Telluria mixta: one gene and its partner. The protein of the gene in region 1 interacts with the protein of each later gene in a pairwise test. Links are inferred from orthologs where the notes say so. Each region holds a gene or a part of one and is shown in the gene's direction. Other genes may lie near its edges.

Region 1 (11,944 bases):
GTCGTCGTCAACTCGAACGATGCCGTGCACCGCATCCTGCAGGTCGACGTCGCGTCGCTGGCCGGCCGCCCGCTCGACGAGATCGAGGGGCTGGAGGTGTTCGCCGGCGCCGTCACCCGCGCCTTCTCGGCGCAAAGCGCGCAATCGGCCGCTGGCCGCGGGCGGGGGCGCGCGCACTGGCAACAGCAGATCGAGATCCCGCGCCGTGCCGGCACCGGCGACGACCACGACCTCACGCTGCTCGCGCGCGGCTCGCGCCTGCCGGTGGGGGCGGGCAGCGGCTTCATCGTCGTGTTCGACGACATCTCCGACGTGATCTCGGCCCAGCGTTCCGTGGCCTGGGGCGAGGTCGCGCGCCGCCTCGCGCACGAGATCAAGAACCCGCTCACGCCGATCCAGCTGTCGGCCGAACGCCTGCAGATGAAGCTGGCGGACCGCGTCGACCCTGACGCCGCGGCCCTCCTCAACAAGGCCACCGACACCATCGTGAGTCAGGTGGCCGCGATGAAGCGCATGGTCGACGACTTCCGCGACTACGCGCGCACGCCGCCGGCCGTGCTGCACCCGCTGGACCTGAACGACCTGATCGACGAGATCCTGAACCTGTACCTGTCCGAGGACGGCTCGGACGTGATCCATCCGTCGCTCGCCCCCGGCCTGCCGCGCGTGATGGGCGACGCGACCCAGCTGCGCCAGGTGATCCACAACCTGCTGCAGAACGCGCAGGACGCGCTGGCCGACCGCCCGCCGCAGGACGACCCGCCCCGCATCGACATCGTGACGGAAGCCATCCACTACGTCGGCGCCGACGGCGGCACGGGCACCGCGGTGCGCCTGGCGATCGTGGACAACGGGCCCGGTTTCGCGCCGAAGATCCTGTCGCGGGCGTTCGAACCGTACGTCACGTCGAAGGCGCGTGGCACCGGCCTGGGCCTGCCGATGGTCAAGAAGATCGTCGACGAACATGGCGGCCGGATCGACGTCGCCAACCGCGCCGACGGAAGTGGCGCTTCGGTATCGATTTTGCTGTTAAAGTTAGCGCCAGAGGCGAACTTGGCCGAAGCGTGAATCGCGCATAGAATCTTGGCTGTATAAAGGAGCGCGCGTCAGCGTTCGAACAGCGTCTCCGTAGAGAGAGTCAGATTAAAAAGGCATAACAAGATGGCGAACATACTCGTAGTTGACGATGAAATGGGCATCCGCGAGCTGCTCTCGGAAATCCTTGGCGACGAGGGACACGCGGTCCAGCTGGCGGAAAACGCGCAGCAGGCCCGCCAGGCGCGCCAGCAGGGCGCCCCCGACCTGGTGCTGCTCGACATCTGGATGCCCGATACCGACGGCGTCACCCTGCTCAAGGAGTGGCAGCGCGACGGCCTGTTGACGATGCCGGTCATCATGATGTCCGGCCACGCCACCATCGACACCGCCGTGGAAGCGACCCGCATCGGTGCCCTGAATTTCCTGGAAAAACCGATCGCCCTGCAAAAACTGCTGAAAGCGGTGCAGCAGGGCCTGCAGCGCGGCCAGGAAGTGGCGCGCGCCCCGGCGATCGCGCCGCGTCCGATGGCGACCGTCGCCTCGGTGTCCTCGCCCGTGCCCGAGCCGAGCGCCGCCGCGCAGCCGATGTATGCGCCGCAGCCGCAGGGCGGGTCGATGGGCGCGTCGATGGGCATGGCCCGTCCGGTCAGCAACGGCGAGGCGCATGCGCACGGCTACACGCTGTCGTTCGACCTGCCGCTGCGCGAGGCGCGCGACGCGTTCGAGCGCATGTACTTCGAACACCACCTGGGCCGCGAAGGCGGTTCCATGACCCGCGTGGCCGAAAAGACGGGCCTGGAACGTACCCACCTGTACCGCAAGCTCAAGCAGCTCGGCGTCGAACCGGGCAAGCTGGGCAAGAAGAGTGCACAGTAATCCCGGAGGTGGGGACGATGCGCGCACCGTCCTGACGCTCGTCACCGGTCCGGGCGCCGCTGCGCGCGAAGCGGCCATCGCCGCCCACCTTTCCGATCTGCATGAAGACCGCACGCAGGCCATCATCCTTGAAGGCCTCGCGTCCGGCAGCTCCCCCCTCGACGACCTTCCATCCGGCCAGACAGTTGCGCGGATCGCGCCCGGTTGCCTGTGCTGCACCGGTAATCTGGTTTTGCGTGTAACATTGAATCGCCTGCTGCGCCAACGACCCCGCCGTATCTTCATCGGTGTCGCGGACAGCGAGCATCTTGATCAGTTGCGATCGTGGCTGCAGTCCGAGCCATACGATCAGCTGTTACGGCTGACTTCCGACCTGAAGGCCTGAATCTCCCGCAGCGTGTTGATGGCATTCGTAACAAGTTGTAGAGGTTCTTGAATTCGGTTCCAGTGGCCCCACCTCTTAATCGAAGTGGAAAGAAAGTGGAAAGTGCGCCGTCCGCCGCCGGGCGGCCCTTGCACCCATCTGATCGAGTGAAGGAGTCATCATGAACATGATCTATAACAGCGAACAGTACAGCGTTGTCGAATTTGGCGTCGATCACAACCTCGAAGCCCTGCGCTTCGGCGGCTACGAGATCGTCGACAAGTCCGGCCGGCGCGAAGCTTTCATCGGCGGCAAACTGGCGCAAGCGTTCCGGCGTGATGTCAACAACCTGATCGCGAGCGAGCCGACCATGGAGGAAATCGACGATTTCCTGGGTTCGTACGATACCCTGATGAGCCAACCGGTCGTGCTGCACTGAGTCTCCCCCCGGGCCGGACATGCCGTCCGACCACCGCTCTGCGTGACGCAGCCTTGTTCGGGCCGGCGACGCAGGGCACCATCTTCCTTATTTCCAAACACTTTTTCCTCATACCGGCTTTGCGTTCGCGCATGGTAAGCTTGACCCATGTGTCAGCTACTCGCCATGAATTGCAATGTCCCGACGGACATTGTGTTTAGTTTCACCGGCTTCGCCCATCGGGGCGGACGCACGGACACGCATCACGACGGCTGGGGCATCGCGTTCTTCGAGGGATCCGGCGTGCGCCATTTCGTCGATCACCAGGCCGCCATCGCGTCGCCGATCGCGGAACTGATCAAGCATTACCCGATCAAGTCGCTGAACGTCATCGCCCATATCCGCAAGGCCACGCAAGGCCAGGTGGCGCTGGAAAACTGCCACCCGTTCGTGCGCGAGATGTGGGGCCGCTACTGGGTGTTCGCCCACAACGGCGACCTCAAGGGCTTCGATCCCATCCTCGACGGGCCGTACCGCCCGGTGGGCAATACCGACAGCGAACAGGCCTTCTGCTTCCTGCTGCAGCAATTGCGCGACCGCTTCGGCGACACGCCGCCCGCCATGCCCGTGCTGCGCGCCGCGATTGCCGACCTCGTCGCCATCATCGCCCGCTACGGCACGTTCAACATGATGCTGTCCGACGGCACGGCGCTGTTCGCGCACTGCTCCACGAAGCTGTGCTACGTGATCCGTCAGTACCCCTTCGACAAAGCCTGCCTGGCCGACGAGGACTTGTCCGTCGACTTTTCCCAGGTGACGACGCCGAACGACCGGGTCGCCATCATCGTCACGACGCCGCTCACGACCAACGAAACGTGGACGGAATTCGCGCCGGGTGAATTGAAGGTTTTCGTGGACGGCCTGCCGCAATCCTGACAAAGTTTTTTACAGGAAATCATTTTCACATAGTCACCGGGCGGCGGAATGCGTTAAAGTATCTACGTTCCCTTGCTACAAGAGTCCATGATGACCGATACCGCCGCGAGCCTGGACCACGCGAACTATCCCCTGCGCGTGCGTGACTTCTACCTGGGGCGTCAGCCGGTGCTCGACCGCAACCAGGCCCTGTATGGCTACGAACTCCTGTTCCGCAGCGCGCGCCAGGGCGAGGCCGACGAGACCGGCCTGTCCGCGACCGCCGCCGTGATCGCCCATGCGGCGCAACTGGGCCTCGCGCGCGCGATCGGCGACGCCACCTGCTTCCTGAACGTGGACGCCGAAGTCCTCGCAAGCGACATCTTCGCGTTCCTGCCGCGCGACCGGACGATCCTCGAGATCGTGTCCGACGTCGTGCCGGACGACGACCTGCTGGCGCGCATGCGCGCACTCGCGGGCCACGGTTTCCGCTTCGCGCTGGACGGTGTCGACGGCGACAGCCTGCGCCTGCAGCGCCTGCTGCCGCTGGCCGCCTTCGTCAAGCTGGACCTGCGCAGCGTGCCCCCCGCGCAGCTGCCGAACCTCGTGCGCCGCCTGCACGGCATGGAAAAGACCGTGGTCGCGGAAAAGGTCGAGACGCGCGACACCTACCAGGCCGCGATGAACCTCGGCTTCGACTACTTCCAGGGCTATTATTTCGCGCGTCCGTCCGTGCTGGGCGGCCGCAAGCTGTCGCCGTCGCAGCTGGCCGTCGTCGACCTCATGAACCTCGTGATGTCGGACGCGGACAATGCCGACATCGAAAAGGCCGTCAAGCGCGACGTGACGCTCGCGCTGAACCTGCTGCGCCTCGTGAACACGCCGGCCGTGGGCGCGACGCAGCGCATCGATTCCGTCAGCCAGGCCCTGCTCGTGCTGGGCCGGCGCCAGTTGCAGCGCTGGCTGCAGATCATGCTGTATGCCGAACCGGCCACGCGCGGCCACAACCAGACGCCGCTGCTGATGCTGGCCACCACGCGCGGCCGCCTGATGGAGCTGCTGGCCCAGCGCCTGCGTCCCGGCCAGCGTGCCGTCGCGGACATCGCGTTCACGGTCGGCATCATGTCGCTGATGGACGTCCTGTTCGGCATTCCGATGGGCGACATCGTCGAACAGATCCCCGTCAGCGACGAAGTGCGGCAAGCCCTCGTGGGCCGCGCCGGCTTCTTCGGCGAGCTGCTCAAGCTGTCCGAGAGCATCGAGCAGGCCGACGAGAACACGGAACTCGTGCTGCCCACCTTGAAGGAGCTCCAGATCTCGGGCGACGACATGATCGAGCTGGAGATGTCCGCATTCCAGTGGTCCGACTCCGTGGTGCGTTACGCCATCTGAAGGGGGCTCGCCTGACCAGCTGCGCGTTGCAGCTGCGGTCTGCGATGCTCGCCGTACGCAAGTACGGCTGCGCTTCTCGACCGCATCTGCCGCCGCTCGCTATGGTCATGCGATGCCCCGACACGTTCCGTGTCTTCATCGATTGCGAGTGTCGTGTCCGCGTCCTTAATGTAGCCGCACCGTCGCCCTCGCGGCCTCGTCGCGGATCGGCATGGCGGCATCGTCGAACGACGGCGGACCGAAACGCCCGCGCGCGTCGCGGCTGAATCCATAGTTCTCGCTCGGGATGCCGATCAGGTTGCGGTCCAGTTCACCGTTGCTGTTCTCGTCCTGGTAGGCCAGCACGGCCCACGTCCCCGCCGGCACCCCTTTGATCGTCACGACCGTCTCGCCGTCGCGGGCGGGCACGGAGCCCGTGTACGCGCACTGCTTGAGGAAGCGCTCGCGGTCGCACACGGCCACGTTGACGTTGCCCTTGCCGCCGGCTGTGTTGGTGACGTGGACGTCGATCGTCGCGGCGCGGACGATCGCGGGCAGGGAGAAGAGCAGGAGGGCGGCGATACGAAGTGTCATGGGGTCCTCGCGGGAATTATGTTAGGCTCGGCGCATCTTCAATGAGGTGCGCGCCATGCTGTGGAATACCGTCATCGTCGTACTGACCGTCATCGCGATGGAAGTGTTTTCCATCGTCGCGCACAAGTACGTGATGCACGGCTTCGGCTGGGGATGGCACCGCTCGCACCACGAACCCCGCACGGGCTGGTTCGAGAAGAACGACCTGTATGCCGTCGTGTTCGCGGGCGTGGCCATCGCGCTCATCTACGCGGGCACCGAGGGAAGACATCCGCTCGAATGGATCGGCGCCGGCATGACGGCCTACGGCGCGCTGTACTTCGTCGCGCACGACGGCCTCGTGCACCAGCGCTGGCCGTTCCGGTACGTGCCGCGCCAGGGCTATCTGAAGCGGCTGTACCAGGCGCACCGGATGCATCATGCGGTGGCGGGCAAGGACGGCGCCGTGTCGTTCGGCTTCCTGTATGCGCCGCCCGTCGCCACCCTCAAGCGCCGGCTGCATGCGCTGCACGGTGGTGCGCCGCGCGCCACAGTCCGGCCGGACGAGACGCCGGCTTCCTGAACCGCGACGCGAGCGCGTCGATCCCGCCCAGTGCCAGCAGGCGCAGCTTCGTCGCGCGCGACGTGCCCGCGCGCGTGTCCCAGGCGCGTGCGCCGCGGCGCTTCACTTCGATGCCGATCTGGCGATACACGCGGCGCGCCGTCGCGATGGCCCAGGCCGAGCGTAGCGGCAGGGCGGCGACGCCGTCCATCGCCGAATCGTAGTAGGGCTCCGCATGGTCGACGAGGCGCGCGGCCACGCGCGCGAGCGCCTCGCGGTGCCGTTCGTGCGCGACGTCGGCGACGGGGATGTTCGCCTCGCGCAGCCACGCCGCGGGCAGGTAGACGCGGCCGATACGCGCATCCTCGACGATGTCGCGCGCGATGTTCGTCAGCTGGAACGCGAGGCCGAGGTCGCACGCGCGGTCCAGCACCGCAGCATCGCGCGCGCCCATGATGGATGCCATCATCAGCCCGACGACGCCGGCCACGTGGTAGCAATAGCGCAGGGTGTCGTCGATGGTCTCGTAGCGCACGTCCGCCGCATCCATCGCGAAGCCGGCCAGGTGGTCGAACGCGTGGTGCGGCGAAATCGCGTGGCGCAGCGCGACGTCCTGGAACGCGGCGAACGCCGGGTCGGATTGCGGCTCGCCCGCGTAGGCACTGAGCGTCAGGTCGCGCAGGCGCCCGACCTGGGACGTGGCATCGACGGGTGCCGTCGTGTTGTGGCCCAGTTCCTGGCCGTCGACGACGTCGTCGCAATGGCGGCACCACGCGTACAGCATCAGCACGCTGCGGCGCGTGTCCTTGTCGAACAGCTTCGCCGCGGCGGCAAAGCTTTTCGAGCCGACGCGGATGGTTTCTGTCGCGTGATCCAGCAGCGCTTCACTCATGCCTGCGCCTCCAGCATCAGGCCAGCCGTCGCCTTCGCGGAGCCGATCACGCCGGGCACGCCCGCGCCAGGATGCGTGCCTGCCCCCACGAGGTACAGGTTAGCCAGGTCCGCGTCGCGGTTGTGCGGCCGGAACCACGCGCTTTGCGTGAGGATCGGCTCGAGCGAGAACGCGGAGCCGAGGTGCGCGTTCAGCTCGTCGCGGAAGTCGAGCGGCGTGAAGATGCGGCTCGTGACGAGCTGGCTGCGCAGGCCGGGCATGTAGCGCTGCTCGAGATAGTCGAAGATGCGGTCGCGGTAGCGCGGCCCTTCGACCGTCCAGTCGATCGGCGCATTGCCCAGGTGCGGCACGGGCGCCAGCACGTAATGGCTGCCGCAGCCGGGCGGCGCCAGCGACGGGTCCGTGATGCACGGCGCGTGCAGGTACAGCGAAAAATCGTCGGCGAGGGCGTTGCCGCCGAAGATGTCCGTAATCAGCTCGCGGTAGCGTGGGCCGAAGCAGACCGTGTGGTGGCGCAGCTGGTCGTGGTGCCGGTCGAGGCCGAAGTACAGCACGAACAGCGAATTCGAAAAGCGCTTCTTGCGCAGCGTATCGGCCTGCGCCGCGCCGCGGGGATGTGCGCCCAGGAGATGCGCGTACGTGTGCACGACGTCCGCATTCGACGCGATGGCATCCGCCTTGAACAGCCGGCCGTCCTCCAGCCGCACCCCGGTCGCGCGCGCGCCGCTCGTTTCGATCGCGGCGACGGGCGCATTGAGTTCGATGCGCCCGCCCAGGTCTTCGAACAGTTTTACCAGGCCGCGCACGAGCGCGCCCGTGCCGCCGCGCGGGAACCACACGCCCCACTGGCGCTCCAGCGCGTGGATCAAGGTGTAGATCGACGACGTGGCAAACGGATTACCGCCCACGAGCAGCGAGTGGAACGAAAACGCCTGTCGCAGGTGCTCGTCCTGGATGAAGCGCGACACGATCCCGTACACGCTGCGCCACGCCTGCAGGCGCGCCAGTTGCGGCCCGGCCGCGATCATGTCGCGGAACGACAGGAACGGCACGGCGCCCAGTTTCAGGTAGCCTTCCGCGAACACGGCCTGCGAGTACGCGAGGAAGCGCCGGTAGCCAGCGACGTCGGCCGGGTTGCGCGCGTGAATCTGGCGGTCCAGCGCTTCCTGGTCGTTCGCGTAATCGAAATAACTGCCGTCTTCCCAGCACAGGCGATAGAACGGAGAAACGGGCAGCATCTCCACGTAGTCGGCCATGCGCCGGCCCGCGGCCGTGAACAGTTCTTCCAGCGCGGACGGATCCGTGATCACGGTGGGGCCGGCGTCGAACACGAAGCCTTCGTCTTCGTACACGTAGGCGCGGCCGCCCGGCTTGTCGCGCTTTTCCAGCAGCGTGGTCTGCACGCCCTGCGCCTGCAGGCGGATGGCCAGTGCCAGGCCGCCGAAGCCGGCGCCCACGACCACGGCGGTATTCGATGCGTTCATGCGGATGTCCCGATCTGGTGAGGGTGGATGCGGCGCGCCGCGTCCAGTGCCTGCAGCACGGGGACGGGCGGCTTGCCGGACAGGATGCGCGCCTTGTCAAGCAGGGTCGTGCTGCCCGCGTAGAAGCGGGCGATCAGCGGCGCGGGCAGGCGGTAGAAGCGCTGCATCACGCGCCAGCGCGCGTCCGGGCTGCCGGCCAAAAACAGCATGCGGTTCAGCAGGCGATAGAAACCTTGCTCCCGCCACGTGGCGCGCGCATCGGCGCGGATGGCACCGAACAGCGCGGGCGCGTCCACGGTGAACAGGCCGGCGAGACGCCGCGCCAGCCGCACCGCGTGCGGCAGCGAGTAGCCGGTCGTGAAATGGAACAATCCGGCTCGCAGGCCGGATACCGGCTGGCCGCGCAGGTTGTCCCAGTAGCGCTCGACGTCGCCCGCCAGCACGATCGGCAGCGCGCCGTGTTCTTCGCGCAGCACCTCCGTGATGCGCCAGCCACGCTGCGCTGCATACGCCGCGATGTTGGCGCGCAGGCGGTCGGCGTCGCGCGCGGCGGCGTCGACGTAGTGCGTGTCCTCGATCAGCAGGCGGTCGCGTGCGAATGGGAGCACGTAGACGAAACGGTAGCCGCCCTGCTGCGCGACGCTCGCGTCCATGATGACCGGCGCCACCAGCCCGTGCGGTTCGGCGAGGCGCACTTCCTGGCCGAGGAACGTCTGCCAGCCCAGCGCGAGCCCCGCATCGGGCAGGGGACCGCGGCCGTCGATCACGGCGCGCGCGTGCAGACGCACGCCGCCGGCCAGCTCGACGTGCGTCGGCGCCAGCGCGGCGATGCGCGTATTCGTGCGCAGGGCGGGGCCCAGCGCCCCTTCGATGACGCGCGCGAAATCGCGCGAGGCGATGCTGCAATAAGCGCCGGTCAGCGTGCGCGCATGGTCGGGAAAGAGCACGTCGTAGCGTGGCCAGCGCTGCGTCACGAGCGGCGCGATCCAGTCCCGTTCGTCCGCATCGAGGTCGCTCGCATGGAACGACCACGTGTGGTTGCCGCCGATGTGCGCGTCCTGTTCCAGCAGCAGGATGCGCAGGTCGGGACGGTGCGTGCGCAGGCGCCACGCGATCAGGCCATTGGCGAGGCCGCCGCCCGCGAGGATCAGGTCGTAGTCGCTCATCGCAGCGCCGCTTCGACGATGTCGGCCGCGCGTGCCGTGCCGCCGGCTTGCGCCACCTTGGCGGCCAGCGGTTCCAGGCGCTGTGTGAACGTCGGGTCGTCCAGCAGGCGGACGAGGTGGCGCGCGAGCCGGCTCGCGCCGGTAAAACGCGCCGACGCCTGGATGCCCACGCCGGCGTGGCGCATGCGCGCGGCGCCGCCCGGGTGGTCGAACGCGATGGGCAGCGCCAGCATCGGCGTCTGCGCGGCGACGGCGTCCATCACGGTGTTCCAGCCCGCATGCGAGATGACGGCATCCGCGCGCGCGAGCGCGGCCTGCTGCGGCGCGAAGTCCGTGACCCAGGTCGCGCCGGCAGTCTTCAGCGCGTCCGCCTGGCGCGCATCGAGGCCACCGCAATGCGCGAGCAGCAGCTGCACGTCGGCGGCGCGGCACGCCTGCGCGATGCGCCGGAACAGGCCGAAGCGCCCGCCCTGCATCGTGCCCAGCGACGCGAACACGAACGGCCGGTCGGCGGCGATGGCCGGCAGCGTACGCGTATCCGGACGGTCCGTCACGGGCCGCAGCGGCCCCACGTGATGGAAATGCGACGGGAGCGCGCGGCGCGGGAACTCGAACGCCTCGACCGTCTGGCTGATCTGCGCGTGCGGCGACAGGAACTCGTGCAGCATGCCGCGCACCGGCACGCCGAGGCGGCGCGCCTGCGCTTCGACGGCGCGGCGGTGCGGCCGCATCATCCAGTCGTACACGCGGGTGCTCTCTTCGACGATCTTCAACGACTTCGCATCGGTGCCGGGACCGAAGGGCATCACGGGCAGCGGGATGCCGGGCTCGCGGTTCACGGGCAGGGCGCAGGCGATCGAGATGAAGGGCAGGCACAGGGCCTCCGCCACGAGGCCGCCCGCCGCTTCCATCTGGTCGGCGAGGAGGACGTCGACGCGCAGCCGTCCGACGGCGGCCGGCAGCGCCTCGCACAGCATCGTCGTCGAGCGGGCCATGTCGCCGATCACGCGGGACACGCCCAGCGGGCCGCCGGGATTCGCCGCGAGGCGCATGGACGCCGCCAGCGATCCCGGGGGATGCGTGGCCGTGCCGACGGCGTGGAAGCCGATGCGCGGGTCGCGCACGAACATGGCCGCGTCGGGCCGGTGGATGAACGTCACCTTGTGGCCGCGGTCGACGAGCGCGCCCGCCAGCGCACCCAGGGTCGTGAAGTGGCTGAGGAAGGCGGGAGCGACGACGCCGAAGTGGGCCACGTCAGTTGGGCGCGCCCGCCGGCACGCGGCCGAACAGGCCTTCCACGAAGCGGCGCGTGTCCGGGCGGGTGCCGAGGGCGTCGGCCAGGTGGCGCTCGGCGTCGTGCAGGTGCAGCGCGAGCCGGCGCCGCGCCTCGTCCTGGCCGACGGCGTTGATGAGCGTCGCCTTGGCGACGTCCTTGCCGGTGTCCTTGCCGGTGACGGCGCTGTCGTTGCCCGCCACGTCGAGGAAGTCGTCGCGCAGCTGGAACGCGTGGCCGGCCGCAAGGGCGAACGCGCGCAGCGACGCGGCGACGGTATCCCCGGCCTGGGCGATGATGGCGGCCATGTCGACGGCGACGCCCAGCAGCACGCCCGTCTTGAGTTCATTGGTGACGGCGATGTCGTCTTCCGTGCCGCGGTTCCCGCGCAGGTCGAGGAACTGGCCTTGCACGAGGCCCTGCGTGCCGACGGTCTCGGCCAGCCGCGCGACGAGGCGCGCACGCACGGCCGGCGGGACGTCCTGCGCGGCGGCGAGGATGCCGAATGCGCGGCTGAGCAGGGCGATGGCGGCAAGGATCGTCACGTCCTCGCCGAACTGCACGTGGATCGTGGGACGGCCGCGGCGCAGCAGCGCATTGTCCATGCACGGCATGTCGTCCAGGATCAGCGAGGCGGCGTGCACCAGCTCGACGGCGCAGGCCACGTCGACGAGGGCCGGCGACGTGCAACCGAGGTCGCGCGCCACGAGCATCACGAGAAGGGGGCGCATGCGCTTGCCGGCGCCGAGGGCGGCCGCGCGCATGGCGGAGGTGAGCAGGTCGGCGCGCGCGGCATCGTGGTTCAGCCAGTGGCCGAGGCGGTGCTCGATCGCCTGGCGCAGCGTGTCGAGCTCGTTGGGCGGCTGGACCGGGAATCCGTCAAAAATGCCGAAGTCCTCATGCCGCCTTGCTTGTATGGACATCTCCACCCCCTCCCGCGCGCGCTGAATCGCCAGAATTGACGAATCCAGCCGATCATACCTGAACAATCTTGGCGAATCGCCAAGTATTT
Region 2 (11,970 bases), 1.1 Mb from region 1 along the record:
CGAGCAGAACAACCTGCCCTGCATCTACCTCGTCGACTCGGGCGGCGCCAACCTGCCGAACCAGGACGACGTGTTCCCCGACCGCGATCATTTCGGCCGCATCTTCTATAACCAGGCGAATCTGTCGTCGAAAGGCATCCCGCAGATCGCCGTCGTGATGGGTTCCTGCACGGCCGGCGGCGCATACGTCCCGGCGATGAGCGACGAGTCCATCATCGTCAAGGAACAGGGCACGATCTTCCTGGGCGGTCCGCCGCTGGTGAAAGCGGCGACGGGTGAAGTCGTCACGGCCGAGGACCTCGGCGGCGGCGATGTTCATACGCGCCTGTCCGGCGTCGCGGACCATCTGGCGCAGGACGACACCCACGCGCTGGCGCTCGCGCGCACGATTGTCTCGAACCTGAACCGCGTGAAACCCCAGCAGGGCGCGCTGCGTGAAAGCAGCGAGCCGAAATATGCGCCGGAAGAGCTGTACGGCGTCATCCCCGTCGACACGAGAAAACCGTTCGACGTGCGCGAAGTCATCGCGCGCATCGTGGACGGCAGCGAGTTCGACGAATTCAAGGCGCGCTACGGCTCGACGCTCGTCTGCGGCTTCGCCCACATCTTCGGCATGAAGGTGGGGATCATCGCCAACAACGGCATCCTGTTCTCGGAATCCGCGCTGAAGGGCACGCACTTCATCGAACTGTGCTGCCAGCGCAAGATCCCACTCGTCTTCCTGCAGAACATCACCGGCTTCATGGTCGGCCGCAAGTACGAGAACGAAGGTATCGCCCGCAATGGCGCCAAGATGGTGACCGCGGTCGCGACGGCCTCCGTGCCCAAGTTCACCGTGATCATCGGCGGCAGCTTCGGCGCCGGCAATTACGGCATGTGCGGCCGCGCGTTCTCGCCGCGCTTCCTGTGGATGTGGCCGAATGCGCGCATCTCCGTGATGGGCGGCGACCAGGCGGCGTCCGTGCTGGCGACCGTCAAGCGCGACGGCATCGAGGCGCGCGGCGGCCAGTGGAGTGCGGACGAAGAAGCCGCGTTCAAGCAGCCGATCAAGGAACAGTACGAACACCAGGGCCACCCGTATTACGCCACCGCGCGCCTGTGGGACGACGGCGTGATCGATCCGGCCGATACGCGCATGGTGCTCGGCCTGGGCCTCTCGGCCGCGCTGAACGCGCCGATCGAGGACACGAAGTTCGGCGTGTTCCGCATGTGAGGAGACAGACATGGACTACCAGACCCTCACCGTCACGATCACGGACCGCATCGGCCAGGTCACGCTGAACCGGCCCGACCTGCGCAACGCGTTCAACGAACAAAGCATCGCGGAACTGGCTCTCGCCTTCGACGAACTGGGACGCAATGAGCTCGTACGCGCCATCGTGCTGGCCGCGAACGGCCCCGCGTTCTGCGCCGGCGCGGACCTGAACTGGATGAAGAAGATGGCCGGTTATTCGGACAGCGAAAACCGCGCCGACGCCATGCGCCTCGCCGACATGCTGCGCACGATTTATGTCTGCCCGAAGCCTGTCGTGGCCAAGGTGCAGGGCGACTGCTACGCCGGCGGCATGGGCCTCGTGGCCGCGTGCGACGTGGTCGTCTCGGTCGATACGGCCAACTTCTGCCTGTCGGAAGTGAAGCTTGGACTGATCCCCGCGACGATCTCGCCGTACGTGATCAAGGCGATGGGAGAACAGGCCGCGCGCCGCTGGTTCCTCACGGCCGAACGCTTCGACGCGAAGGAAGCCCACCGCATCGGCTTCGTGCACGAGATCGTGCCGGCCGCGGACCTCGACACGAAGGTCGCCGGCATCGTGCAGGCGCTGGCCAACAACAGCCCGAACGCCGTGCGCGAAGCGAAGACGCTCGTGCGCGAGATCGCCGGTGCACCCGTCACGGAAGCGCTGCTGGAAGACACGGCGGGCCGCATCGCGGGCATCCGCGCGTCGCTCGAAGGGCGCGAGGGCGTCGCCTCATTTCTCGAAAAACGCCGGCCTTCATGGCTGGACTAGCTAGACCAAACAGGACGTAGATTGAAACCCACCACCACTTCCTCCGACTGGATCGCGCGCAGCCTGCGCAGCGTCTGGCATCCATGCACGCAAATGCAGCACCACGAAGAGGTGCCGCTGATCGCCGTCAGCCACGCCAAGGGGCCGTGGTTGTACGACCATGAAGGCCGACGCTACCTGGACGGCATCAGCTCGTGGTGGGTCAATCTGTTCGGCCACGCGAACCCGCGCATCAACGCGGCGTTGAAAGACCAGCTGGACAAGCTGGAACACGCGATGCTCGCGGGTTTTACGCATGAACCGGTGATCGAGCTGTCGGAACAGCTGGCCGCATTGACGGGTCACCAGCTCGGCCACGCGTTCTATGCATCGGACGGCGCATCCGCCGTCGAAATCGCGCTCAAGATGAGTTTTCATTACTGGCGCAACGCGGGCTATGCGGACAAGCAGGAATTCGTCTGCCTGCAGGGTTCCTACCACGGCGAGACCGTCGGCGCGCTCGGCGTGACCGATGTCGCGCTGTTCAAGGATGCCTACGGCCCGTTGCTGCGCGCCGCGCGGACCGTGTCGTCACCGGATGCGCGCAACGCCGTCGACGGCGAGTCCGCGCAGGACGTCGCGCTGCGTGCGGCGAAGGATGTCGAGGCGCTGTTCGCGGAGCGCGCCGACCGCATCGCCGCCATCATCGTCGAGCCGCTCGTGCAGTGCGCGACGGGCATGGCGATGCACGACCCGCTGTACCTGCAGCGTCTGCGCGAGCTGTGCGACAAGTACCACGTGCACCTGATCGCCGACGAGATCGCGGTCGGCTGCGGCCGCACCGGCACGTTCTTCGCGTGCGAACAGGCCGCGATCTGGCCGGACTTCATGTGCCTTTCCAAAGGCATCAGCGGCGGCTATCTGCCGCTGTCGCTCGTCCTCACCACCGACAAGGTGTATGAGGCGTTCTACAGCGAAGACATCACGCGCGGCTTCCTGCACTCGCATTCCTACACGGGCAACGCGCTGGCCTGCCGCGCCGCGCTGGCGACCCTGCAGATCTTCCGGGACGACGACGTGTTGAACAGGAACCGCGAGACGGCCACGCGCCTGATGGTGGAACTGGCGCCGCTGCTGGATCACAAGCGCGTGACGAACTTCCGCCAGCGCGGCATGATCCTCGCGTTCGACGCGGTGGAGCCGGACACGCAGCGCGCCTCGACGTTCGCCCGCCGCTTCTTCACGAGCGCCGTGGAAAACGAGCTGTTATTGCGGCCCATCGGCCGCACCGTGTACCTGATGCCGCCGTACGTGCTGGACGAGGAAGAGATCGTGGGCCTCGCGGCGCGCACGCGCAAGGTGTTCGAAGAAGTGATCGCCGAATGATGACGAACCTGATCGACAACGTCCGCGCCCAGCTGGACGAGCTGGCAAGCCGCAACTTGACCCGCCACCGCCGCACGGCGGAGACGCCCTGCGCACCGCGCCAGGTCGTCGACGGCCGGGACATGCTCGCATTCTGCAGCAACGATTACCTGGGTCTCGCCGCGCACCCGCGCGTCGTGGCAGCGCTGCGTGAAGGCGCGAGCCTGTATGGCGCCGGCAGCGGCGCGTCGCACCTCGTGTCGGGCCACAGCCGCGCGCATGCGCTGCTGGAAGAGCGACTGGCCGCGTTCGAAGCGCCGCACCTCGAATCCGCACGCGCACTGTACTTCTGCACCGGCTACATGGCGAACCTCGCCGTGCTGACGGGGCTGGGCAGCGCGCCCGATGCGATGATCTTCTCGGAAGCGCTGAACCACGCGTCCCTGATCGACGGTGCCCGCCTCGCGCGTGCGGGCGTGACCGTGTATCCGCACGGGGACGTGGCCGCGCTGGAAGAGAAACTGGCCGCGAGCGAAGCGCCCACCAAAATCGTCGTCACGGACAGCGTGTTCAGCATGGACGGCGACCTCGCCCCGCTGCCGCAATTGCTGGCCCTGTGCGAACGCCATGGCGCGTGGCTCGTCGTCGACGATGCGCACGGCTTCGGCGTCCTGGGAGATCGCGGACGCGGCGCGCTGGAACATTTCGGCCTGCGCTCGCCGAACCTCGTCTACATCGGCACGCTGGGCAAGGCGGCCGGCGTGGGCGGCGCGTTCATCGCCGCGCACGAGGACGTGATCGAGCTGATGATCCAGCGCGCGCGCCCGTACATCTATACGACGGCCGCCGCGCCCGCGCTCGCGCACGCGCTGCTGGCCAGTGTCGATATCATCGAGGGCGACGAAGGCGAAAAACGTCGCGCCGACCTGCGTGCGCGCATCGCGCAACTGGACGCGGGCCTGCGTCTGGAACGCTGGCAGCGTCCCGTGTCGACGACGGCGATCCAGCCCATCATCATCGGCGCCAACGACGAGGCGATGGCCGTGGCGGCGCGCCTGCACGAACAAGGCCTATGGGTGCCGGCGATCCGTCCGCCGACCGTGGCGGTGGGCACGGCGCGTTTGCGCGTCACGCTGTCCGCCGCGCATACCGAACAAGACGTCGCGCAGTTGATTACTGCGCTCAACCAGCTGGAAAGGACCTGGGCATGAGCCTCAACGAGCCCGAACAATCCGTCGGCGCCATCGACGTGGCGCCGACGGCCACCGCGGTGCCGGCCGCCATCCCGCGCCCTTGGCCGCGGAAGGCGTGCCGACGCGCTTCGCCTGCTTCGTGACGGGCACCGACACGGAGATCGGCAAGACGCTGATCTCCAGCGCCATCCTCCATAAACTCGTGCAACACGGCGTGCGCGCGTGCGGCATGAAGCCCATCGCGGCCGGCGCCGAGGAACGCGACGGTATACTCCACAACGACGACGCCGCCATGCTGCGCGCGGCCGGCAACGTGCAGCTGCCGCAATCGATCACGACGCCGTACCTGCTGCGCGAACCGTGCGCTCCGCACATCGCGGCCGCGCTGGAAGGCGTGACCATCGAACCCGTGCCCATCCTGACGGCGTATGCCGAAATCCTGGGCGCGTCCGACGCGACCGTCGTCGAAGGCGTAGGCGGTTTCTGCGTGCCGTTCTCCGACGATTTCGACAGCGCCGACTTGGCCGTACAATTCGGGTTGCCCGTCGTCCTCGTCGTCGGCATGCGCCTGGGCTGCATCAACCATGCTTTACTGACGGCCGAGGCGATCGTCGCGCGCGGCCTCGTGCTCGCGGGCTGGGTCGCCAACCAGGTGGACCCGGACATGCGTTTCGCGGACGAAAACGTCGCGGAACTCGAACGCCGCCTGCCCGCACCACTGCTCGGCCGCGTGCCGCGCCTGGACGAACCGACGGCCGCCGCGGCGGCCCCCCATATCGAGCTCGCGAGCCTGCCGGGATGGCCGGCCAAGCGCGCCTAACCAAAACAAGGAATCCGAAATGACCCAAGTCGTTACTCTCCACCCGCCGGTCACGCCGGCCTCCCTGCCGAAAGACGCCACCTGGCCGCTGGCCGACGTGCTCGCGCTGTTCGAACTGCCGCTGCCGGACCTGATGTTCCGCGCCCAGCAGGCACACCGCGCCGAGTTCCCCGACGGCGACGTCGAACTCGCGACCCTCCTGTCGATCAAGACGGGCGGCTGCGAGGAAGACTGCGGCTACTGCCCGCAGGCCGCGCGCTACGACACGGGCGTCGAGGCGAAGAAGATCCTCGACCTCGACACCGTGCTGGACGCCGCGCGCGAAGCGAAGGCCAAGGGGGCGACCCGCTTCTGCATGGGCGCCGCATGGCGCAGCCCGAAAGAGCGCGACATGGAAAAGGTCGAAGCCATGGTGCGCGGCGTGAAAGCGCTGGGCATGGAAACCTGCGCGACCCTCGGCATGCTGGAAGAAGGCCAGGCCGAGCAACTGAAGCAGGCGGGCCTGGACTATTACAACCACAACATCGACACCTCGCCGGACTTCTACGGCGACGTGATCTCCACGCGCGAATACCGCGACCGCCTGGACACGCTGGGCCGCGTGCGCACGGCCGGTTTGAAGATCTGCTGCGGCGGCATCGTGGGCATGGGCGAGACGCGTGCCCAGCGCGCGGGCCTGATCGCACAACTGGCCAACATGAACCCGTATCCGGAATCGGTGCCCATCAACCACCTGGTGCAGGTCGAAGGCACGCCGATGCACGGCCTGCCGCCGCTGGACCCGATCGAATTCGTGCGCACGATCGCCGTCGCCCGCATCACGATGCCGAAGGCGCGCGTGCGTCTGTCGGCCGGCCGCCGCGAGCTGGGCGAAGCCGTGCAGGCGATGTGTTTCATGGCCGGCGCCAATTCCATCTTCTACGGCGACAAGCTGCTCACCACGGACAATCCGGAAGCGGACGACGACCGCAAGCTGCTGGAAAAGCTGGGCCTGAAAACCCGCTCGGCGATGCTGGAGTCGGTGCAGAAGGAAAGCTGCGGCTGCTGATCCCACGGCCCCCTCGGGGGCCACAACGCTGTCGGGCCACAAGCCAGGTTTTATCGAAGTCACAGGCCACAAGCCGAGTTTCACAACATATAAAACAGACGAGACACCCATGTTCACGAAGATCCTCATCGCCAACCGTGGCGAAATCGCCTGCCGGGTCGCCGCCACCGCGCGCCGCCTCGGCATCAAGACCGTTGCCGTCTATTCGGAAGCCGACGCCGGCGCGAAACATGTAGCGGTCTGCGATGAAGCGATCCTGCTCGGCCCCGCCGCCGCCAAGGACAGCTACCTGCGCGGCGACAAGATCATCGCCGCGGCGCTGGCCACCGGCGCGCAGGCGATCCACCCGGGCTACGGCTTCCTGTCCGAGAACGCGGAATTCGCGGAAGCCTGCGCGGCCGCGGGCCTCGTGTTCATCGGCCCGCCGGGATCGTCGATGCGCGCGATGGGATCGAAATCGGCCGCCAAGCAGCTGATGGAAGGCGCGGGCGTGCCGCTCGTGCCGGGCTATCACGGCGATGCGCAGGATCCGGAACTGTTGCAATCGGAAGCGAACCGCATCGGCTACCCGGTGCTGCTGAAAGCCAGCGCGGGTGGCGGCGGCAAGGGCATGCGCGTGGTGGAACGGTCCGAGGATTTCCAGGCCGCGCTCGCGTCGTGCAAGCGCGAAGCCATTTCGTCCTTCGGCGACGACAAGGTGCTCGTCGAAAAATATCTTACGCGCCCGCGCCACATCGAGATCCAGGTGTTCGCGGACACGCACGGCAACTGCGTCTATCTGCATGAACGCGACTGCTCCGTGCAGCGCCGTCACCAGAAGGTGCTGGAAGAGGCACCGGCCCCCGGCATGCCGCCCGAGCGCCGCGCCGCGATGGGCGAAGCGGCCGTCGCGGCCGCGCGCGCGGTGGGTTATGTGGGCGCGGGCACCGTCGAATTTATCGCCAACCAGGACGGCACGTTCTACTTCATGGAGATGAACACGCGCCTGCAGGTCGAGCACCCCGTGACCGAGATGATCACGGGGACGGACCTCGTCGAATGGCAGCTGCGCGTGGCCGCTGGCCAGCCGCTGCCGAAGCAGCAGCATGAACTCACGATCCACGGCCACGCGATCGAGGCGCGCGTGTATGCGGAAAATCCGGAGAAGGGTTTCCTGCCCTCGATCGGGACGCTGCAGTGCATGGATACGCCAAGCCACGTGGCGTTCGAACTGGGCGACGTGCGCATCGATTCCGGCGTGCGCGCCGGCGATGCCATCTCGCCGTTCTACGATCCGATGATCGCGAAGCTGATCGTGTGGGGCGCGGACCGCGCACAGGCGCTGGCGCGTATGGCGCAGGCGCTGTCCGAATTCCACATCGTCGGCCTCGCGACGAATATCGCGTTCCTGAAACGCCTCGTCGAAGGCGATGCCTTCGCGCATGCCGACCTGGACACGGGCTTGATCGAACGGAACACGGCAACGCTGTTCCCGCCGGCAGGTCCGGCACCGTTGCCCGCGCTGGCGCTGGCGGCCGTTGCCCTCGTCGCGGCGGAAACGTCGACCAGCAGCAACGCGGCCGACCCGTGGACCAGCACCCACGGCTGGCGCATGAACGGCACGTACCGCCGCCGGCTGGCATTCGGCGACGAGTACGCGGCCACGACCCAGGCCAAGGTCTATGCAATCGACATGGCCTATCATGCGCACGGGTGGACGCTCGAAGCGGACGGCAAGCCGCATCCGCTGGCGCTTGTCTCGCAGCATGACAGCCGCTACGCGATCCGCCTGGACGGCCAGGCCATCCAGGGCACGGTGCGGCGCGACGGCGAAACGCTGCACGTGTTCACCGGCGGCCTGCACCACGTGCTGGATTGGCACGACCCGCTCGCGCATGCCGGCGAGCACGAAACGGCAGACGGCCGCCTGACGGCACCGATGCCGGGCAAGGTGGTGGCGGTGATCGCATCCAGCGGGCAGCTCGTCAAAAAGGGCGAGCCGCTCGTGATCATGGAAGCGATGAAGATGGAACACACGATTGCCGCACCGAGCGATGGCCTGGTCGAGGAAGTCTTGTACCAGGTCGGCGACCAGGTCGCGGATGGCGCACCGCTGCTGGCCTTCAAGGCGGCAGCGTAATACACGCCGTGGCGGAGACCACGGCGCAGAAACACCAACGAGACAGCACACGCAATCCATAACAATTATCAGGAGACGAATGATGCGGATACTGCTGTACAGGGGTGACGGTGTCATCGAACCGTGGGCCCGTGATTTTGCTGATGCATTGCCGCACGCGGAGACCGTCGTGTGGCGCGAGAACATGTCGCTGGCGTCGCAACCACCTTGCGACTACGCCGTCGTGTGGGCGCCGACGCCGCAGCTGCTCGACCAGCTGGCTCACGTGAAGGCGATCTTCCTGATGGGCGCCGGCGTCGACGCGCTGCTGAAGTTCGGCGACGCGCTGCCGCCCGTCCCCATCGTCCGCCTGGGCGATGCGGGCATGGCCGAGCAGATGGCGGAGTACGTGGCGTATGCGACCCTGCGCTACTTCCGCCGCTTCGACGATTACGAACAGCAGGCGCGCCAGGGCATCTGGAACCCGCTGGAAACGCGCCGTCGCAAGGCCGACTTCACCGTCGGCGTGCTGGGCCTCGGCAAGCTCGGGATGCCCGTGCTGCGCACCCTGCGCCAGCTCGGGTTTCCCGTGCGCGGCTGGAGCCGGTCGCCGAAGGACGTGCCGGGCGTGCCATGCTTTGCCGGCATGGACGAACTGGGCGATTTTTTGTCCGGCACGCAGGTCCTCGTCTGCATGCTGCCGCTCACGCCCGAGACGACGAACCTGCTCGACCGCGCGCACCTGTCGCAGCTGCCCGAAGGCGCCTACGTGATCAACGTGGCACGCGGCGCGCTGCTGGCCGAGCCGGACCTGCTGGCGTTGATCCGCGCCGGCCACATCGCGGGCGCCACCCTGGACGTGTTCCGCAACGAACCGCTGCCGGCCCCGCATCCGTTCTGGAACGAGCCGCGCATCACCATCACGCCGCACATCTCCGCGCTCACCCTGCGCGAGGAAGCGGTGCGCCAGATCGCGGCGAAGATCGAGAAGCTGGAACGGGGCGAGGCCATCGACGACATCGTCGACCGCGCCCGCGGCTACTAGGAAACCACCATGCACAATTCACTCCCCAAACACGTCAGGATCGTCGAGGTCGGCCCGCGCGACGGGCTGCAGAACGAAAAGGAAGCGGTGTCCGCCGCGGTCAAGATCGAACTGGTCGACCGCCTTTCCCGCGCGGGCTTCCGCAATATCGAGGCGGCGTCGTTCGTCTCGCCGAAGTGGGTGCCGCAAATGGCGACCAGCACGGAGGTCATGGCCGGCATCGCGCGCCGTCCCGGCACGCTGTATTCCGCGCTGACGCCGAACATGCAGGGCTTCGAGGCGGCGCTGGCCGCAAAAGCGGATGAAGTCGTGATCTTCGGCTCCGCGTCGGAAGCGTTCTCGCAGCGGAACATCAACTGCTCGATCGCGGAATCCATCGCGCGCTTCGAACCCGTGGCGAAAGCAGCGAAGGACAACGGCCTGCGCCTGCGCGGCAGCATCAGCTGCGCGTTCGGCTGCCCGTACCAGGGCGACGTGCCGCTGGATGCCGTCGCCGACGTCGTGGGCCGCATGCGCGACCTCGGCTGCGATGAAATCGACATCGCCGACACGATCGGCGTCTCGACCCCACGCAAGACGCAGGCCGTGATGGAAGCGGCGGCGCGCGCGTTCGCGCTGGACCGCATCTCCGGCCACTTCCACGACACCTACGGCCAGGCACTCGCCAACATCTACGCCAGCCTGGAACTGGGCGTCACGATCTTCCACTCGTCCGTGTCGGGCCTGGGCGGTTGCCCGTATGCAAAGGGGGCGACGGGCAACGTGGCGACGGAGGATGTGGTCTACATGCTGAACGGACTGGGTATCGAGACGGGCATCGACCTCGATCTCGTCGTGGAGGCGGGCGCGTTCATTTCGCAGCATCTCGGCCGCAAGGGCGCGAGCCGCGCGGGCAATGCGTTATTGGCGAAGAAGAGCTTGTAACAAATGAAAAAGGCCGACGATCTCTCGTCGGCCTCTTGCTATACTGGTCGGAGTACAAGGATTCGAACCTTGGACCCTCTGGTCCCAAACCAGATGCGCTACCGGGCTGCGCTACACTCCGAAGACAGCCATCATACCGTCCGGGTACTGTCCAGGTCAAGGAAAGCCCGTGAATTCGTGGTTTTCCGTACAGGTGAAGACGTGACGTTTGCAATCGACAACATCGACGGCGCCCTCCCCGACCGCAAGCAGGTCAACCGCATCGCGGCGGGCATTGCGCTGTCGGTGCTCGCGCACGTGGTGCTGCTCGCTGTCTATCGCCAGCCCGCAACGACGTTGCCCGCCGCGCCGCCGGAACGGCTCACGATCCGTTTACAAGCCGCGCCGCCGCCGCCAGCGCCGCCCGTCGAAGTGAAACCGGCCGAGACGCCGGCCAAACCGATCCCGCGCGCGCAGCCTCCCGCCAAGAAAACCCGCCCCGTGATCGCCGTGCCAGTGGAAAAACGCCAGTCGACCGAGGAAACCTATGCCGTGAAACCGGCACCGGACACGCCCGCGCCGCCGCCGGAACCTGCGACGACGCGGCATTTCGACGTCGACGCCGCCCGCAGCATGGCGCGCGGCATGGCGTCGAAGCTGGCCAACGAACCCGATCCGGACAAGGTGGGCACGGCGCTCGAACGCTTGCCGAAACCGCAACTGCAAACGGAAAGCAAGTTCGAACGGGCGATCAAGCAGGCCAAGCGGCCGGACTGCAAGGATGGCGTGCCCGGGGGCTTGCTGGCGCCGATCTTCCTCGCGATGGACAAGAAGGACAGCGGGTGCAAGTGGTAACGATGCCTACTCGGCGCCCTTGATCTGCAATGCCCGCTCGTACAACGCGTTCTTCTTTTTCCCGGTGATCTGCGCCGCCAGCGCGGCGGCCTGTTTCACCGAACACTCTTCCAGCAGGATGCGCAGCACGCGCTCCGCTTCGACATCGCCTTCATCGTCCTCCGTCTGCGCGCCCTCGACCAGCACGACGAATTCGCCGCGTTCGCGGTTGGCATCGGCCTTCACCCAAGCCAGGGCGTCAGAAAGCGGGCAGCGGTGGATTTCCTCGAACAATTTCGTAAGCTCACGCGCAAAGACCACCTGGCGCGTCGGCTCGAATGCGGCGACGAGAGATTCCACACAGTCCATGATGCGATGCGGTGCCTCATAGAACACGAGCGTCGCCGGCACGGCCTTGAGCGTGGCCAGTTCCGCTTCGCGCTGCTTCGTCTTCGCGGGCAGGAAGCCGACAAAATAGAAGCGGTCGTTCACGAGGCCACTTGCCGACAGCGCCGCGATGGCAGCCGATGAGCCGGGCACGGGGACGACGTGCAGGCCGGCGTCGCGCACGGCGTCGACGATGCGCGCGCCCGGGTCGGACACGGCCGGCGTGCCCGCATCCGACACGAGCGCCACGCGTTCGCCCGCGCGCAGGCGCGTGATGATTTTCTCGGCG

Evidence for each region.
Region 2: the proteins of P0M04_RS04510 (region 1) and bioB interact in binary tests that used the Escherichia coli proteins (3 or more experiments, as listed by UniProt). The link is inferred for Telluria mixta from one-to-one orthologs.

Annotation. Positions count from the first base shown.
Region 1 is NZ_CP119520.1:999,967-1,011,910, reverse strand. The notes cover bases 1,947-4,748. They hold P0M04_RS04510 (class II glutamine amidotransferase), read left to right. Parts: upstream 1,947-2,864; coding sequence 2,865-3,632; downstream 3,633-4,748. Other genes in these bases: P0M04_RS04505 (EAL and HDOD domain-containing protein), read left to right, coding at 3,723-4,748; P0M04_RS04515 (BTH_I0359 family protein), read left to right, coding at 2,460-2,717; P0M04_RS04520 (GTPase), read left to right, coding at 1,947-2,299. Also shown: P0M04_RS04530 (sensor histidine kinase), read left to right, coding at 1-1,068; P0M04_RS04525 (response regulator), read left to right, coding at 1,162-1,914; more of P0M04_RS04520, read left to right, coding at 1,904-1,946; more of P0M04_RS04505, read left to right, coding at 4,749-5,003; P0M04_RS04500 (DUF2141 domain-containing protein), read right to left, coding at 5,169-5,576; P0M04_RS04495 (sterol desaturase family protein), read left to right, coding at 5,632-6,138; 15-cis-phytoene synthase CrtB, read right to left, coding at 6,062-7,009; P0M04_RS04485 (phytoene desaturase), read right to left, coding at 7,006-8,493; lycopene beta-cyclase CrtY, read right to left, coding at 8,490-9,659; P0M04_RS04475 (glycosyltransferase), read right to left, coding at 9,656-10,912; P0M04_RS04470 (polyprenyl synthetase family protein), read right to left, coding at 10,914-11,855.
Region 2 is NZ_CP119520.1:2,114,440-2,126,409, reverse strand. Bases 4,572-7,399 are described here. They hold bioB (biotin synthase BioB), read left to right. Parts: upstream 4,572-5,385; coding sequence 5,386-6,414; downstream 6,415-7,399. Other genes in these bases: P0M04_RS09450 (acetyl/propionyl/methylcrotonyl-CoA carboxylase subunit alpha), read left to right, coding at 6,524-7,399; bioD (dethiobiotin synthase), read left to right, coding at 4,662-5,366. Outside these bases: P0M04_RS09480 (carboxyl transferase domain-containing protein), read left to right, coding at 1-1,213; P0M04_RS09475 (enoyl-CoA hydratase/isomerase family protein), read left to right, coding at 1,224-2,009; bioA (adenosylmethionine--8-amino-7-oxononanoate transaminase), read left to right, coding at 2,031-3,374; bioF (8-amino-7-oxononanoate synthase), read left to right, coding at 3,374-4,564; more of P0M04_RS09450, read left to right, coding at 7,400-8,533; P0M04_RS09445 (2-hydroxyacid dehydrogenase), read left to right, coding at 8,616-9,557; P0M04_RS09440 (hydroxymethylglutaryl-CoA lyase), read left to right, coding at 9,567-10,481; P0M04_RS09430 (hypothetical protein), read left to right, coding at 10,683-11,315; rsmI (16S rRNA (cytidine(1402)-2'-O)-methyltransferase), read right to left, coding at 11,322-11,970. UniProt on the Escherichia coli protein: Catalyzes the conversion of dethiobiotin (DTB) to biotin by the insertion of a sulfur atom into dethiobiotin via a radical-based mechanism.